Regions from separate parts of the Actinomadura sp. NPDC048021 genome, predicted to be linked through region 1. Evidence: riboswitches for the same ligand, from Rfam matches in the RefSeq annotation. Region 1 holds a riboswitch; each other region holds the start of a gene.
The links. A riboswitch is a leader RNA that binds a small molecule or an ion and turns the genes downstream of it on or off. The one in region 1 is predicted to bind thiamine pyrophosphate.
Positions count from the first base shown of each region.

Region 2: another riboswitch for thiamine pyrophosphate. It lies ahead of thiO (glycine oxidase ThiO); the one in region 1 lies ahead of AB0C87_RS04565 (cytosine permease).
Region 3: another riboswitch for thiamine pyrophosphate. It lies ahead of thiC (phosphomethylpyrimidine synthase ThiC); the one in region 1 lies ahead of AB0C87_RS04565 (cytosine permease).

Region 1 covers NZ_JBEZJQ010000002.1:281,652-286,534, reverse strand. The annotation lists gene AB0C87_RS04585 (heavy-metal-associated domain-containing protein) at 1-175, opposite strand, end outside; gene AB0C87_RS04580 (DNA-formamidopyrimidine glycosylase family protein) at 374-1,237, shown strand; gene AB0C87_RS04575 (SSI family serine proteinase inhibitor) at 1,361-1,660, opposite strand; gene AB0C87_RS04570 (rhodanese-like domain-containing protein) at 1,870-2,205, shown strand; TPP riboswitch at 2,439-2,556, shown strand; gene AB0C87_RS04565 (cytosine permease) at 2,550-3,896, shown strand; gene AB0C87_RS04560 (PAS domain-containing protein) at 3,961-4,883, shown strand, end outside.
Region 2 covers NZ_JBEZJQ010000041.1:34,748-39,630, reverse strand. The annotation lists gene thiE (thiamine phosphate synthase) at 1-610, opposite strand, end outside; gene AB0C87_RS40415 (helix-turn-helix domain-containing protein) at 719-1,093, opposite strand; gene AB0C87_RS40410 (FAD-dependent oxidoreductase) at 1,152-2,387, opposite strand; TPP riboswitch at 2,493-2,606, shown strand; gene thiO (glycine oxidase ThiO) at 2,596-3,723, shown strand; gene thiS (sulfur carrier protein ThiS) at 3,720-3,920, shown strand; gene AB0C87_RS40395 (thiazole synthase) at 3,923-4,699, shown strand; gene AB0C87_RS40390 (EamA family transporter) at 4,835-4,883, shown strand, end outside.
Region 3 covers NZ_JBEZJQ010000037.1:8,659-13,541, reverse strand. The annotation lists gene thiC (phosphomethylpyrimidine synthase ThiC) at 90-1,856, opposite strand; TPP riboswitch at 1,852-1,965, opposite strand; gene AB0C87_RS38990 (hypothetical protein) at 2,015-3,019, opposite strand; gene AB0C87_RS38985 (sensor histidine kinase) at 3,211-4,377, shown strand; gene AB0C87_RS38980 (CDP-alcohol phosphatidyltransferase family protein) at 4,513-4,883, shown strand, end outside.

The sequences.
Region 1 (4,883 bases):
CGGCGTCCTTGACCCGGGCGTCGTCGAGGGGGGTCTCGCTCGTGACGGTGACCCTGCCGGTCTGGAGGTCGACGTCCACGCCGGTCACACCGGCGATCTGCTCGACCTCCTCGGTCACCGAGCTCACGCAGTGGCCGCAGGTCATTCCGCTGACGGTGTAGGTGGCGGTGCTCATCGTCTTCTCCCTCGGTGTTTTACCCCTGGGGGGTATCTCGTGGGCCTCATGCTGCCATAACCGGACACCCGTGACAACCCCTGGGGGGTATGGGTGATTCCGAGATCCGGGTCACACCGCCCCCAGGGTTTTCCACAGGCGTCCACAGGGCTGTGGACGGACGTTCCGGCAGCGTGCCTCGTCGCGGATACTGAACCCATGCCTGAGCTACCTGAGGTGGAGGCGCTGGCGGGGTTCCTGCGGGAGCGCGCGGTCGGCCATGCCGTCGCCCGCGTCGATGTTCTCGCCATCTCCGCGCTGAAGACCTACGACCCGCCGGTGACCGCGCTCGGCGGGCTGACCGTCACCGGCGCGACCCGGCACGGCAAGTTCCTCGACCTCGACGTCGACGGGCTGCACCTCGTCGTCCACCTCGCCCGCGCCGGCTGGCTGCGCTGGCGCGACGAGATCCCGGCCAGGCCCGTCCGGCCCGGAGGCAAGAACCCGCTCGCCCTGCGTGTGCACCTGGACGACGGCTCGGGCTTCGACCTCACCGAGGCCGGCACCAAGAAGGGCCTCGCCGTCTACGTCGTCCGCGACCCCGACGACGTGCCCGGCGTGGCTTCACTCGGCCCCGACCCGCTGGACGAGTCGTTCACCACCGCCGCCCTGGCGGGGATCGTCAACGGCAAGCGCAGCCAGATCAAGGGGCTGCTGCGCGACCAGAAGGTGATCGCCGGTATCGGCAACGCCTACTCCGACGAGGTGCTGCACGTCGCCAGGATGTCCCCCTTCAAGATCGCGTCCTCGCTGACCGAGGAGGACGTCGCCGTCCTGCACGAGGCGATCGTCACCACGCTGCGGGACGCGGTGGAGCGCTCGCGCGGCCTCGAAGCCCAGGACCTCAAGGGCGAGAAGAAGACCGGCCTGCGGGTGCACGGGCGCGCGGGCGAGAAATGCCCGGTGTGCGGGGACACGGTGCGCGAGGTGTCGTTCGCCGACTCGGCGCTCCAGTACTGCCCCACCTGCCAGACGGGCGGCAAGCCGCTCGCCGACCGCCGCATGTCCCGCCTCCTCAAGTAGCGGGCCCCGGGCGCCGTGAGACGGGCCAGGCCCCGGCGGGTGCCGGGGCCTGGCGACGGGAGTCGGGGACGGAGCCGGAACGGGGATGGCTCGTCCGGACGGGACGAAGGATCGGGGACGGGATCAGCGGACCTTCGGGACGTTCCCGAAGACCGGGCCGATCTGGCTCCAGCGGTGCAGCTGGCAGCCGTCGTCGCGGGTGAACGTGGTGTCGATCCGCTTGCCCTGCCAGGTGCCCTCGACCGTGGCGATCTCCGGACCGCCGTAGATCTTGGTGCACATCTGGTCCTTGGGGACGGGCGCGAAGGGATCCTTGACCTTGGTGAGCGCCGCGCAGGCGCCGGCCGCCTCGGGATGGTCCCCGCCCGGCGGGGCGCAGGTCAGCCTCCAGGTCTCGGCGGGCGCCTCCTTGGAGGCCTTCACCCGCACGGTGAGCGTGTCCGCCGGTGAGCCGGACGGCTGCACGGACGTCGTGCCCGAAGGCGCTCCGGCGGAGTTTCCGTTTGCCTGTTCGTCGCCGCAGGCGGCCGTGGACAGGAGCAAGGCCAGCCCGGGCGCTGCGAAAACGAGCGTCCGATACCGCATGCGTGATTCGACGCAGGGGGGCTTCGCACGGTTCCATGGGGGGTGTGATGAATTTCGGGGAAGACGTGCCGGCCGTGGTCGCCGCGGATGTTCCGCAGGACGGCTACCTGCTGGACGTCCGGGAGCAGGACGAGTGGGACGCGGGCCACGCGCCCGCGGCGGTCCACATCCCCATGCGCCATCTCGGCGACCGCGCCGGCGAGATCCCCCGCGACCGGGAGGTCTACGTGATCTGCCGGTCCGGGGCGCGGTCCGCCCAGGTCACGTCCGCGCTCAATCAGGCGGGGTGGCTGGCGAGGAACGTCGGCGACGGCATGCACGGGTGGGCCGAGGCCGGCCGGCCGATGGAGGGCGCGGGGGACGGTCCGCCGTACGTCGCGTGAGCGTCGATGTCGCTGCGTGAGCGTCGATGTCGCTGCGTGAGCGTCGATGACGTCGCGTGAGCGTCGATGACGTCGCGTGAGCGTCGATGACGTCGCGTGAGCGTCGATGACGTCGCGTGAGCGTCGATGTCGCTGCGTGAGCTCGATGACTCTGGGGGATCTGAAAACTTTCGCGTGATCTGACCCGGTTGCCCTCTTCTGGGGCGTGACGGGCGGTTGTACGATCGGGCCTGACCGATGACCGCGGGAGCTCGGGCCACAGCCGGGCTGAGAGGGCGGCCTCCAAGGCGTCGCCGACCGCATGAACCTGTCCGGGTAATGCCGGCGTAGGGAGTGTGTGTCCCGTGACGTCCGACGTCGAAAAGCGCCCTCAGGGCGAGCGCGCCCCCGACGAGGTCCCCTTCACCCTCGACGAGCCGGCCCCCAAGGTCCTCGGCTTCTGGGACCAGAGCGCCTTCTGGGGGAACCTCGGGGTCAGCCTCCTGGCCTTCTCCGGCGCCTACACCGTCCTCGCGCCGGACGCCGGCGGCCGCCCCACGATCTCGATCATGGCGGGCATCGTCGCGATGGCCGTCGGGACGGCCCTCGGCGGGCTGATGCTCGGCCTGGCCGCCGTGCCCGGCGCGCGGACCGGGCAGCCCGCGATGGTGCTGCTGCGCGGCCTGTTCGGCGCGAAGCTGTCGTACGCGCCGACCGTCCTCAACATCGCCCAGCTCGTCGGGTGGGGGACGTTCGAGCTGATCGTCATCGCCGACGCCGCCCGCGAGCTGTGGGACGGCGTCCCGCGCTGGGGCTACGTGGTCGCCGCGGGCGCGATCACCACCGTGCTGACGGTCTGGCCGCTCGGCTCGGTGCGGCTGCTGCGCCGCTACGTGACCGTCGCCGTGGCGATCGCGCTCGTGTACTTCTACGTCCAGCTCGTCCGGGAGCCGCTGCCCGACCTGACGCAGGGCTCCTGGGGCGGGTTCTGGCTCGGCGCGGACGCCGCGCTGGCCGTGTCGATCTCCTGGGTCCCGGTCGCCGCCGACTACACCCGGCACGCGCGCACCGAGCGCGGGGCCTTCGGCGCCGCGGCCGTCGGCTACTCCGTCACGCAGATCGTCGCCTACGTCCTCGGGCTGCTCGCGCTGGCGCTGGTGGCGGGCGACTCGAGCAGGATCTTCGACCCGTTCCTGGGCGTCTCGCTGGGCGTGGTGTTCTTCGCCGTGTTCGTGCTGCGGGAGGCCGACCAGTCGTTCGCCGACACCTACTCCACGGCGGTGTCGATCCAGAACCTGTTCCCCCGGGCCGACCGCCGGGTGCTGAGCGTCGCGCTCGGCGTCGGCATCACCGTGCTCGCGCTGGTCCTCGACATCGGCGACTACGCGGGCTTCCTGTCGCTGATCGGATCGGTGTTCGTGCCGATGCTGGGCGTCCTCGCCGCCGACTTCTTCCTCGGCCGCCGCCGGGCCGGCGGCTGGGACGTCTCGCGGACCGCGCCGTCCCGCTGGGGCATGATCGCGGCATGGGCGATCGGGTTCGTCGTCTACCAGCTCGTCAACCCGGGCACGGTCGCGCGGTGGACCGCTTTCTGGTCGGACGTGCGGGACGCGCTGCACTTCACGCCGCAGGCGTGGATGAGCGCCTCGCTGCTGTCGTTCCTGGTGGCGGGGGTCGCGGCCCTGCTCATCGGTAGGCTTACCAGACGGTAAGGTTTGGGTCGAAAGCAAGTTTCGGCGCAAGTTGCCCGGCGCCATGCCGGAGTGCGGTGGCACGATGACAGACGTGTATCAGCACGTGCACGATCCGATCGCGCGGGCCGTCATCGAGAGCGCCGCCGACGCGATCGTAGCCGTGGACCAGCGGCACCGGGTCACCGTGTGGAACCCGGCGGCCGAGCGCATGTTCGGCTGGAGCGCCGAGGAGATGCTCGGCCGGGTCCCGCCGATCGTCCCCGACGAGCTGAAGGCCGAGCACAACGCCGTCCAGGAGCGGCTCCTCACCCGGCGCGGCGGCGAGGGCGAGACCGACGGCGGGCAGATCTCGATCGCCACCCGCCGCTTCCACCGCGAGGGCCGGCTCATCGACGTGCGCATCGACACGAGCCTGCTGAAGGATCCGAGGGGCACGCTGCTCGGCTGGGTCGGGGTGTACCACCCGGTCGAGGACGACGAGATCGTCCAGAACCGGATGACCGAGCGGGCCCGGCTGGTCCGGCGGCTGAACGACATCGTCGCCGACCTCGGCGCCGAGCTCGACCTGGCCGTCGTGCTCGACCGGATCACCGCCGCGCTCATCGAGCTGACCGGCGCCGACGCGGGCGGATTCGTCAAGATCGAGGGCGAGCGGCTGCGGCTGGTCAGCATGTCGGGGCTGCCGGAGCGGATGCGCGGCCGGTGCGCCGAGCTGCGGCCGAGCCTGGTCGGGGAGCTGCTGCGGTCGGGCAAGACCGTCAAGCTCGCGACGGGCGAGCGGCGCCTCGGCGACCTGATCTGGTCGGAGCTGCCCGGCCTGCACACGATCGCGCTCGGCCTGTCGTACCTGCAGAACCGGCCGTACGGCGCTCTGTACGCGCTGTTCTCCGGACGCAAGGTCGGGCACACCGAGCTCGAACTGCTGGAACTGCTCGCCGGGCACGCCGGGGTCGCGGTCGGCAACGCCGTCGCCTACGCGGAGGTCGTCCGGCAGCGGGCCCACGA
Region 2 (4,883 bases), on a different contig from region 1:
TGATCGCCCGGACCACCACGACGCGTTCCGCGCCCGCCGCGAGGACCTCGTCCAGGTTGCCGAGGTCGATGCCGCCGATCGCGAACCACGGCCGCGCGACGCGCTGCGCCGCGACGTACTCCAGCAGCTTCGGGCCGGGGGCGGCCCGGCCGGGCTTGGTCGGCGTGGGCCACACCGGGCCCGCGCAGAAGTAGTCGGCGCCGGGCTCGGCGGCCGCCGCCGACGCCTGCTCGCCCGAGTGCGTCGACCGGCCGATCAGCATGTCGCCGCCCACGATCGCGCGGGCGGCGGGCACCGGCAGGTCGTCCTGGCCGAGGTGCAGCACGTCGGCGCCGACCGCGTGCGCGATGTCGGCCCGGTCGTTGACGGCCAGCAGCGCCCCGTGCCGCTCGCACGCCGCCCGGAACACCTCCAGGTAGGCGGTCTCCTGGCGGGCCTCCAGGCCCTTCTGGCGGAGCTGGACGATGTCGACTCCGCCCGCGAGCACGGCGTCGAGGAAGGCCGGCAGGTCTCCCTGGCGCTCCCGCGCGTCCGTGCAGAGGTAGAGGCGGGCGCGGCTCAGCCGGGCGCGCAGCGCGACGGCGCGCTCGGTGGGGAGGTGCCTGGACACGGCCGGGGAACGTCCTTTCCACAGATGATCACGAAATCGCGCGCGCGGTCACCCGCCGCGCGCGACCCCGCGATCGTGTCACGTGCGTCTCACGCCGCCGGCGGCGGCCTAGAAGGCGAGCGCCTGGGCGCGGCGGCGGACCTCGGTCCCCCGGTTCTCGGTGAGCGCGTCCACGGGCGTTCCCGGCAGCGTGTCGTCGGCCGTGAACAGCCACCGGATGGTCTCGGCGTCGTCGAAGCCGGCGTCCGACAGGAGCGTCAGCGTGCCGGGCAGTCCCTTGATGACCTGGCCGTCCTTGATGAAGGCCGCGGGCACCATCGGCTCCCCGCCCCGGCGCACCGCGAGGATGCGGTGCTCGTGGATGAGCTGCTTGATCCGGTTGGGCTTGATCCCGAGCCTGTCGGCGGTCTCCCGGAGGGTGAGCCACTCGCCGGCCAGGGCGTCGGTGCGGGGGTCCAGTGCGCTGTCAACGGTTGCGTGCATCTGCGTCACGCCCCCTTGCTACCACGCCTTCGGAAGACTCAAACCCGCTGCGCAGCCGTTACGTCCCCTCTGATCGCTCTGCGCGAACAGCCTGCCGCACGGGGACGTCCGGGTCGGCGATCGCCTCCGGATCCACCGGCGTCCCCGCGGCGATCACGCGCCTCGCCTGTACCAGGTCGCGGGGCCGGCCGACGGTGAGGATCGCGTCGAGGCGGTCTCCGGTCAGCCACGCCACCGCCCACCTGGGATCGGACGGGTCGCCCCTGCGCACGAGCCGCTCGGACGCGGAGTGGTCGCCCGCGTACTGGACCATGCGCCCGAACTGCTCCGACCAGAAGTACGGGGCGGCGTCGTACACGGCGTCCTGCCCGAGGAGAGCCGCGGCGGCGACCTCGGGGGCGTTCAGCGCGGCGTCCCAGTGCTCGACGAGCAGCCTGCGCCCGTAGCGGTGCGACCACCAGGCGGCGCAGTCGCCGACCGCCACGACGTCGGGCCGCAGCGCGCCCGGGATCTCCTCTCCCATGTAGGTCCGGAAGGAGCCGTCGGTGACGACCCCGCGCTCCAGCAGCAGCCCGGAGCCCTCCAGCCACGACAGGACGGGCCGGACCCCGACGCCGACGACCACCTCGTCGGCGTCGACGCGGCCGCCCCCGGCGAGGACGAGGCCGCCGTCGCGCACCTCCGCGACCTTCACCCCGGTCCGCAGCTCGACGCCGGCCTCGGCGTACCAGGGGGCGGTGAGCGCGCCGACCTCGGGCCCGATCGCGCCCGCCAGCGGGGTGTCGGCCGCCTCCACGACGGTGACCGCGCAGCCCCGGCGGGCCGCGGCGGTCGCGACCTCGGCGCCGATCCAGCCCGCGCCGACGATCACGATCCGGGCGCCCGCGGTGAGCCGGGCGCGCAGGTCGCGGGCCTCGTCGATGGTGCGCAGCACGTGCTGCCGCCCCTCCCCGGGCAGCGTGATCGGAGCGGCGCCGGTCGCGATCACCAGCCCGTCGAAGGGCAGGTCGCCCGCCGTGGACGCCACCGTTCCGCCGCGTCCGGGCCCGTCCAGCCGCAGGCCGGTGGCGCGCTCGCCGAGCAGCAGCTCGCAGCGCAGCGCGTCCCAGTCGGCGTCGACGGTCGTGTCGTCGGACTCGCCCGCGAGGACGGCCTTCGACAGCGGCGGCCGGTCGTAGGGCCGGTGCCGCTCCGCCGACACGAGGGTCAGCGCGCCCTCGTACCCCTTGCTCCGCAGGGCCTCCACGGCGCGCACGCCGGCCAGCCCGCCACCCACGACGATGACCCTCTCCATGAAGGTCACCCTAACGGGCGGCGTTCCGCGGATGGACAGGTGTCCAGGCAGTTGCCCGGTTCGCCGAGGTCGTAAGGTGGGGGCAGCGGAACGGCACAGCAGAACAGCACAGAGCGCGGGAGTCCGGTGCGACCGGGCTGAGAGGGCGGCTGAACGGGCCGCCGACCGCCACGACCTGATCCGGATCATGCCGGCGAAGGGAGCGCGCATGCAGATCGTCATCATCGGCGCCGGGGTGATCGGCCTCGCCACCGCCTGGCGCACCGCCGCCGGCGGCGCCGCCGTCACCCTCGTCGACCCCGCGCCCGCCTCCGGGGCCTCCTCCGTGGCGGCGGGCATGCTCACCCCGGTCAGCGAGCTGAGCTACGGCGAGGAGCCGCTGCTGCGGCTCGGCCTCGCCTCCCGCGACCGGTACGGCGCGTTCGTCGCCGAGCTGGAGGAGCTGACCGGCCTGGAGACCGGCTACCGCACCGAAGGGATCATCGAGGTCGCGTTCGACTCCGACGACCTGCGGCACCTGGACGACCTGCGCCGGTTCCAGGAGAGCCTGGGCATCCCCGCCGAGGCGCTCACCGGCCGCGAGTGCCGGCGGCTGGAGCCGATGCTCGCGCCCGGCGTGCGCGGCGGCCTGCTCGCCCCCGAGGACGGCTCGGTCGACCCCCGCAGGCTCGCCCCGGCGCTGCTGGCGGCGTGCGAGCGGCTGGGCGTCCGGCTCGTCCGGCGGCGGGCCGAACGGGTCGTCGTCGAGAACGACGCCGCCGCCGGCGTGGGGCTGGACGACGGCACCGTGATCCCCGCGGACCGGGTGCTGCTGGCCGCCGGGCCGTGGTCGGGCGACCTCGGCGGCCTGCCTCCCGGGACCGTTCCACCCGTCCGCCCGGTCAAGGGCCAGGTGCTCCGGCTGCGCACCCGCGCGCCGTTCCTGCGGCGGCCGACCCGCGGCCTCGTCCGGGGATCGTCGGTCTACCTGGTGCCGCGCGCCGACGGAGAGATCGTCGTCGGCGCCACGCAGGAGGAGCTGGGCTTCGACACGCGGGTCACCGCCGGCGGGCTGTGGGAGCTGCTGCGCGACGCCCGCGAGCTGCTCCCCGGCATCACCGAGCTGGAGTTCGCGGAGGTCACCGCCGGGCTGCGGCCCGGCTCGCCCGACAACGCGCCCGTGATGGGGCCGACCGCGCTGCCCGGCCTGCTGGTGGGCACCGGGCACTTCCGCAACGGCATCCTGCTCACGCCCGTGAGCGCCGACATCCTGTCCGCGATGCTGCTGGACGGGCCCGTCCCCGAGGTCGCCGGGCCGTTCGCCCCCGACCGCTTCTCCCCCGAGGTGAGCGCATGAAGGTGATCGTCAACGGTGAGCCGCGCGAGCTGCCCGACGGCGCGAGCGTGGCCGAGGTCGTCGCGTCCGTCACCGCGGCCGCGACGGGCGTCGCCGCGGCGCTGAACGACGAGGTCGTCCGGCGCGCGGAGTGGGCGGCCACGCCCCTGCGGGACGCCGACCGCGTCGAAGTGCTGACCGCCGTCCAGGGAGGATGAGGATGAACGACACCGACGGGCTGGTCATCGCGGGCGAGGAGCTGGGCTCGCGGCTGATCATGGGGACGGGCGGGGCGCCGAGCATGGCGGTGCTGCGCGAGGCGCTGACCGCGTCCGGGACGGAGCTCACCACGGTCGCGATGCGCAGGGTGGACCCGTCCGCGCGCGGCTCGGTGCTGGAAGTGCTGACCGAGTGCGGCATCCGGGTGCTGCCCAACACCGCGGGCTGCTTCACCGCGGGCGAGGCCGTCCTGACGGCCAAGCTCGCCCGGGAGGCGCTCGGGACGAACTGGGTCAAGCTGGAGGTGATCGCCGACGAGCGCACGCTGCTGCCCGACCCGATCGAACTGGTCGAGGCCGCCGAGCAACTCGTCGACGACGGCTTCGTCGTCCTGCCCTACACCAGCGACGACCCGGTCCTCGCGCACCGGCTGGAGCAGATCGGCTGCGCGGCCGTGATGCCGCTCGGCTCGCCGATCGGGTCGGGGCTCGGCATCCGCAACCCGCACAACATCGAGCTGATCGTGGAGCGCGCGACCGTCCCGGTGATCCTGGACGCGGGGCTCGGCACGGCGTCGGACGCGGCCCTGGCCATGGAGCTCGGCTGCGACGCCGTGCTCCTCGCGACTGCCGTCACCCGTGCGCAGTCCCCGGCGCGGATGGCCGCCGCGATGCGGCACGCGGTCGAGGGCGGGCGGCTCGCGCGGCTCGCCGGGCGCATCCCCAAGCGCCGCTACGCCCAGGCGTCCTCCCCGTTCGACGGGCTCGCGACTTCGTAGCGAAGCTAAAGCCACACATGTAGAAATACTCGCTGGACCTGCACATTCGCGCGCCACCAGACTGGACACACCGGGGCGCAACCGCACACATCGCTTCGGTGTCGATGGAAGCGTCCCCTCCCTAAGGTGCGTGACATGCAGCAGAACAGCGGTGCACGCGCGAACAAGCTCGCGGTGGCGGCGG
Region 3 (4,883 bases), on a different contig from region 1:
GACCTGCGCCGAGAGGGCCCCGAACGCGGCCGGGCCCGCCGCGCACGGGTGCACGGCGGGCCCGGCCGCGTCTCCGCGTCCGGCCCGGGTCAGGCGTCGGCGGGGGAGACGGGGAGGTTCAGCCGGCCGCCGCCGGCCCTGAACTCCTCGGCCTTCTCCCGCATCCCGGCGGCGAGGGCCTCCGCGTCGGCGAGGCCGCGCTCGGCCGCGAACCGCCGCACGTCCCGCGTGATCTTCATGGAGCAGAAGTGCGGCCCGCACATCGAGCAGAAGTGCGCGGTCTTGGCCGGCGCGGCCGGGAGCGTCGCGTCATGGAAGGCGCGCGCGGTGCCGGGGTCCAGGGACAGGTTGAACTGGTCCTCCCAGCGGAAGTCGAACCGCGCCTCCGACAGCGCGTCGTCCCACGCCTGCGCGCCCGGATGGCCCTTGGCGAGGTCGGCGGCGTGCGCGGCGATCTTGTATGCGATCACGCCGGCCTTGACGTCCTCGCGGTCCGGCAGCCCGAGATGCTCCTTCGGCGTGACGTAGCAGAGCATCGCGGTGCCGTGCCAGCCGATCATCGCGGCGCCGATCGCCGAGGTGATGTGGTCGTAGCCGGGAGCGATGTCGGTGGTCAGCGGCCCGAGGGTGTAGAACGGCGCGCCGTCGCACCACTCCTGCTGCAGGTCGACGTTCTCCTTGATCTTGTGCATCGGGACGTGGCCGGGGCCCTCGTTCATCACCTGGTTGCCGAACCGCGCCGCGATCCGCGTCAGCTCGCCCTGGGTGCGCAGCTCGGCGAACTGGGCCTCGTCGTTGGCGTCCGCGACGGAGCCCGGGCGCAGCCCGTCCCCCAGCGACCAGGTCACGTCGTAGGCGGCGAAGATCTCGCACAGCTCCTCGAAGCGGGTGTAGAGGAAGTTCTCCTCGTGGTGCGCCAGGCACCAGGCCGCCATGATCGATCCGCCCCGCGACACGATCCCCGTCTTGCGCCGCGCCGTCAGCGGCACGTAGGACAGCAGCACCCCGGCGTGGACGGTCATGTAGTCCACGCCCTGCTCCGCCTGCTCGATCACGGTGTCGCGGAAGACCTCGTAGGTGAGCTCCGCCGGGTCGCCGCCGACCTTCTCCACCGCCTGGTACAGCGGGACGGTCCCCACCGGCACGGGCGAGTTGCGCAGGATCCACTCGCGCGTGGTGTGGATGTCGCGGCCCGTCGACAGGTCCATGATCGTGTCGGCGCCCCAGCGGGTCGCCCACGTCATCTTCTCGACCTCGTCCTCGATCGAGGACGCGACGGCCGAGTTGCCGATGTTGGCGTTGACCTTGACGAGGAAGTTCCGCCCGATCACCATCGGCTCGATCTCGGGATGGTTGACGTTGGCGGGCAGCACCGCGCGCCCGGCGGCCAGCTCGTCCCGGACGAACTCCGGCGCCACGCCCTCGCGCAGCGCGGCGAACTCCATCTCCGGCGTGATCTCCCCGCGCCGGGCGTAGGCGCGCTGCGTCACCGCGCCGCCGGTGGCGCGCCGCGGCCGCCGCGGCAGGGCGCCCTCGCCGTCGGCCTGGGGGAGGCGCCCGCCCGCGCCCGGGGGGAGCGCGGAGGGCGACGAGCGGCGCCCGTCGTCCTCGGGGCGCGCCGCCCGCCCCTCGTACGGGGCGGTGTCGCCGCGCTCGGCGATCCAGGCCTCCCGCAGAGGCGGCAGCCCCCTGCGCACGTCGGTCTCCTGCTCTGGATCGGTGTACGGCCCGGACGTGTCGTACAGGACGACGACGTCGCCGTTGGTCAGCGGCACCTCCCGCATCGGGACCCGGATCTCCGGGCGGGAGCCCTGGAGGTAGGTCTTGCGGGCAGCGGGAACCACAGGTTCGGTCATGACGACTCGATCTCTCCCTACGCCGGCATTACCCGGTCAGGTTCATGCGGTCAGCGGCCGTCCCAGCCGCTATCTCAGCCCGGTTCGCCGGGCCCCCGCGATCTGTCGCCACGACGTTAACCCGGGCAGCCCCGGTTGCCGCAACCGCCGCCCATGGGCTAGAGCGCGCCCGCGCGGAGGTCGCGCGCGGGGATCGCGACGGGCAGGGCCAGGACCAGAGTGCGGAGGGGGTCGGGGGCGGACGGCGACCGCTCCAGCTCCACCCGGGCCTCGGCGTCGCCGATGATGCGCAGCGTGGCCGAGCGGCGGCCGTCGACGCCGGTGACGACGCGGCCGTCGCCGGTGGCGCGGGTGGTGCCGAGGAGCATCCCGCCGGCGGTGTGGAAGGACGGCTCCCGCAGGCCGCGCACGAATCCGAGAGGGCGGCCGTCCGCGTCGAGGACGCGCACGCGGTCGCGTCCCGGCAGCCGGGACGGACCCCGGACCACCAGCAGCGCGGCGGCGTGGGGGTCGCGAAGCACGATGGTCCGCCTGCCGCGCCGGCCGCAGGCCACGGCGAGCACCGCGCCGCCGTCCCGGTCGCGGTACCGGCCCGCGCCGTCCACGACGATGCGGCGGGCCCCGGCCAGGGCGCCCGCCGCGGGCGGCGGGACCTCCCGGCCCTCGTCGTCGACGACCCGCCAGGCGGCGCTGAGGCGGTCCGCGGTCGCCGTCCGGACGGCCGGAAGCCATCCGGACGGCAGCGACGCGCCCCTGAGCAGGGTCACCGCGTTCCCGTCGACCTCGGCGACGGCCTCGACGCCGGGCGCCCGCTCCGGGTCGACCCAGAGCGTCCACACCGGGTCGTCGACGGGCCACCTGATCCCGACCGCCTCCACGGCTCCGGCCGGGACGGCCGCCTCCCGCCCACTGCGGCGGAGGGTCACCCCCTGCTCGCCGATGGTCACGATGAGGCGGGCCCGGTGGAGCCGGGCCGCCCCGATGTGGGCGGCCCGGGCGGCGAGCAGGCAGCCGCCGCCGCAGAGCAGCAGGGGCCGGCGGGCACTCTCCGGGTCGAGCGGTCCCGTACCGGGGCGGGCCGCGAGCAGGAGGGCCGCGCCGGCCGCCGGCGCGGCGGTCAGGACGCGGAGCGGCCATCGGTAGGCCCGCGCGCCGAGCGTCATCCGGAGCCCGGGCGGGGGGACGGGCGGCGGGGGGACAGCAGGCGGGGGGACGGACAACTGTCGGCCCTTCGTGACGGGGTTTGCAGAACTATAGGGCGGGCCTCCGGCCGCGCAGGGGGCGCCGAAAGGACCAGTCGCGCGGGGGCGCGGGCCGCGGCGCGAAGATCGCGTGCGTGGGGGAGAATGGGCGCGTGCTGACGGTGCCCCGGGTCGAGGTGACGGTGAAGGACGCCCTGGCGGCGTCGGCGCTGGCGGGAGCCGCGGCCGTCGCCGCGGTGCTGTGGCCCGGCGTCCGGGGCCTGGACGCGCCCGGCGCGGCGCTCCTGGTGGCCGCGCACGTCCCGCTCGCGGTGATCCGGCGGTGGCCGACCCCCGGCCTGCTGGCACTGGTGGTCCTGGTGCTGCCCTACCACCTGGCGCAGTACCAGCACCACGCGCTGGTGCCCGCCGAGGTGATCGCGCTGTTCGCCTACGCGGTGCTCGGGCGCCGGGTGCGGATCGTCCTCGGCGTCGTCGGCTGCCTGCTCGCCGTCTGCGTGGTCGGCGCGGCGATGCGGGCGGGCGGCGGATCCCTGCGCGAGCAGATCGCCGTCATCGAGGCCGTGGTGTCGGTCGTCATCGCCGTCCAGGTGTGGCGGGTGCACCGGGCGCGGCTCGCGACGATCACCGAGCGGGCCGAGCGGGCCGAGCGCACCCGGGAGGAGGAGGCGCGCCGGCGGGTCGCCGAGGAGCGCCTGCGGATCGCCCGCGACCTGCACGACCTGCTCGCGCACAGCATCACGCTGATCGGCGTGCGGGCCGGCGCCGCGGCCCACCTGGTGCGCGGGGACCGGCCGCTCGACCGGGAGGAGCTGGCCGACGCGCTCGCCTCCATCGCCTCGACGTGCCGGGACGCGCGGATCGAGCTGCGCGGCACGCTCCAGGTCCTGCGCGGCACCGACGTCGGCGCCCCCGAGACGCTGCCGGGCCTCCACGCCCTCGCCGGCCTCGTCGACGCGGCGCGCGGCGGCGGGATCGACGTCGACCTGCGGGACGGGGACGTCGGGACGCCGCCCCCGGAGACGGGGGTCGCGGCGTACCGGATCGTCCAGGAGGCCCTGACCAACGTTGTCAAGCACGCCGCCGCGAGGCGCGCGACGGTGAGCCTGGAGCGCGACCGCGGGAGCCTCGTCGTCCGGGTCGCCGACGACGGCCGGGGGCCGTCCGGCGGCCCGCCCGAGGGGTTCGGGATCCTCGGGATGATCGAGCGGGCGCGCAGCGTGGGCGGGACGTTGGACGCGGGGCCGGGGGAGTCCGGCGGGTTCGTCGTCACCGCCGTCCTCCCGCTGGAGAACGCAGCCGCGCCCCACCGGGCGTGACGCGCGCCCCCGGGAGGCGCCGGCGGCGCCCGCCCGCCCGAACCCTCCCGACTTCCGACGCCGACACCGCCGGGGGGCTTTCCACCCCTTACGGATAGGGTCAGGATCAAGGGGACCAGGGGAGGCGACACGTCGGTGAGCACTTTGCAGGAGGCCCCACAGGACCGGATCTTCACGGTGCCCAACATCCTGAGCCTCGCCCGGCTCCTGGGCGTCCCGCTGTTCCTGTGGCTCGTCCTGGTCGAGGCGGACTGGTGGGCGCTCGGCCTGCTGGTGTTCGCGGGCCTGTCGGACTGGCTGGACGGGAAGCTGGCTCGGGCGTTCAACCAGACGAGCAAGCTCGGCATGGTCCTCGACCCGGCCGCCGACCGCCTCTACATCCTGGCCACGCTCGTCGGGCTCACCATCCGCGACATCATCCCGCTGTGGCTGGTGCTCGCGCTCGTCGCCCGCGAGGTGTCGATCCTGCCGATCGCGCCGATCGTGCGGCGGCTCGGGTACGGCGG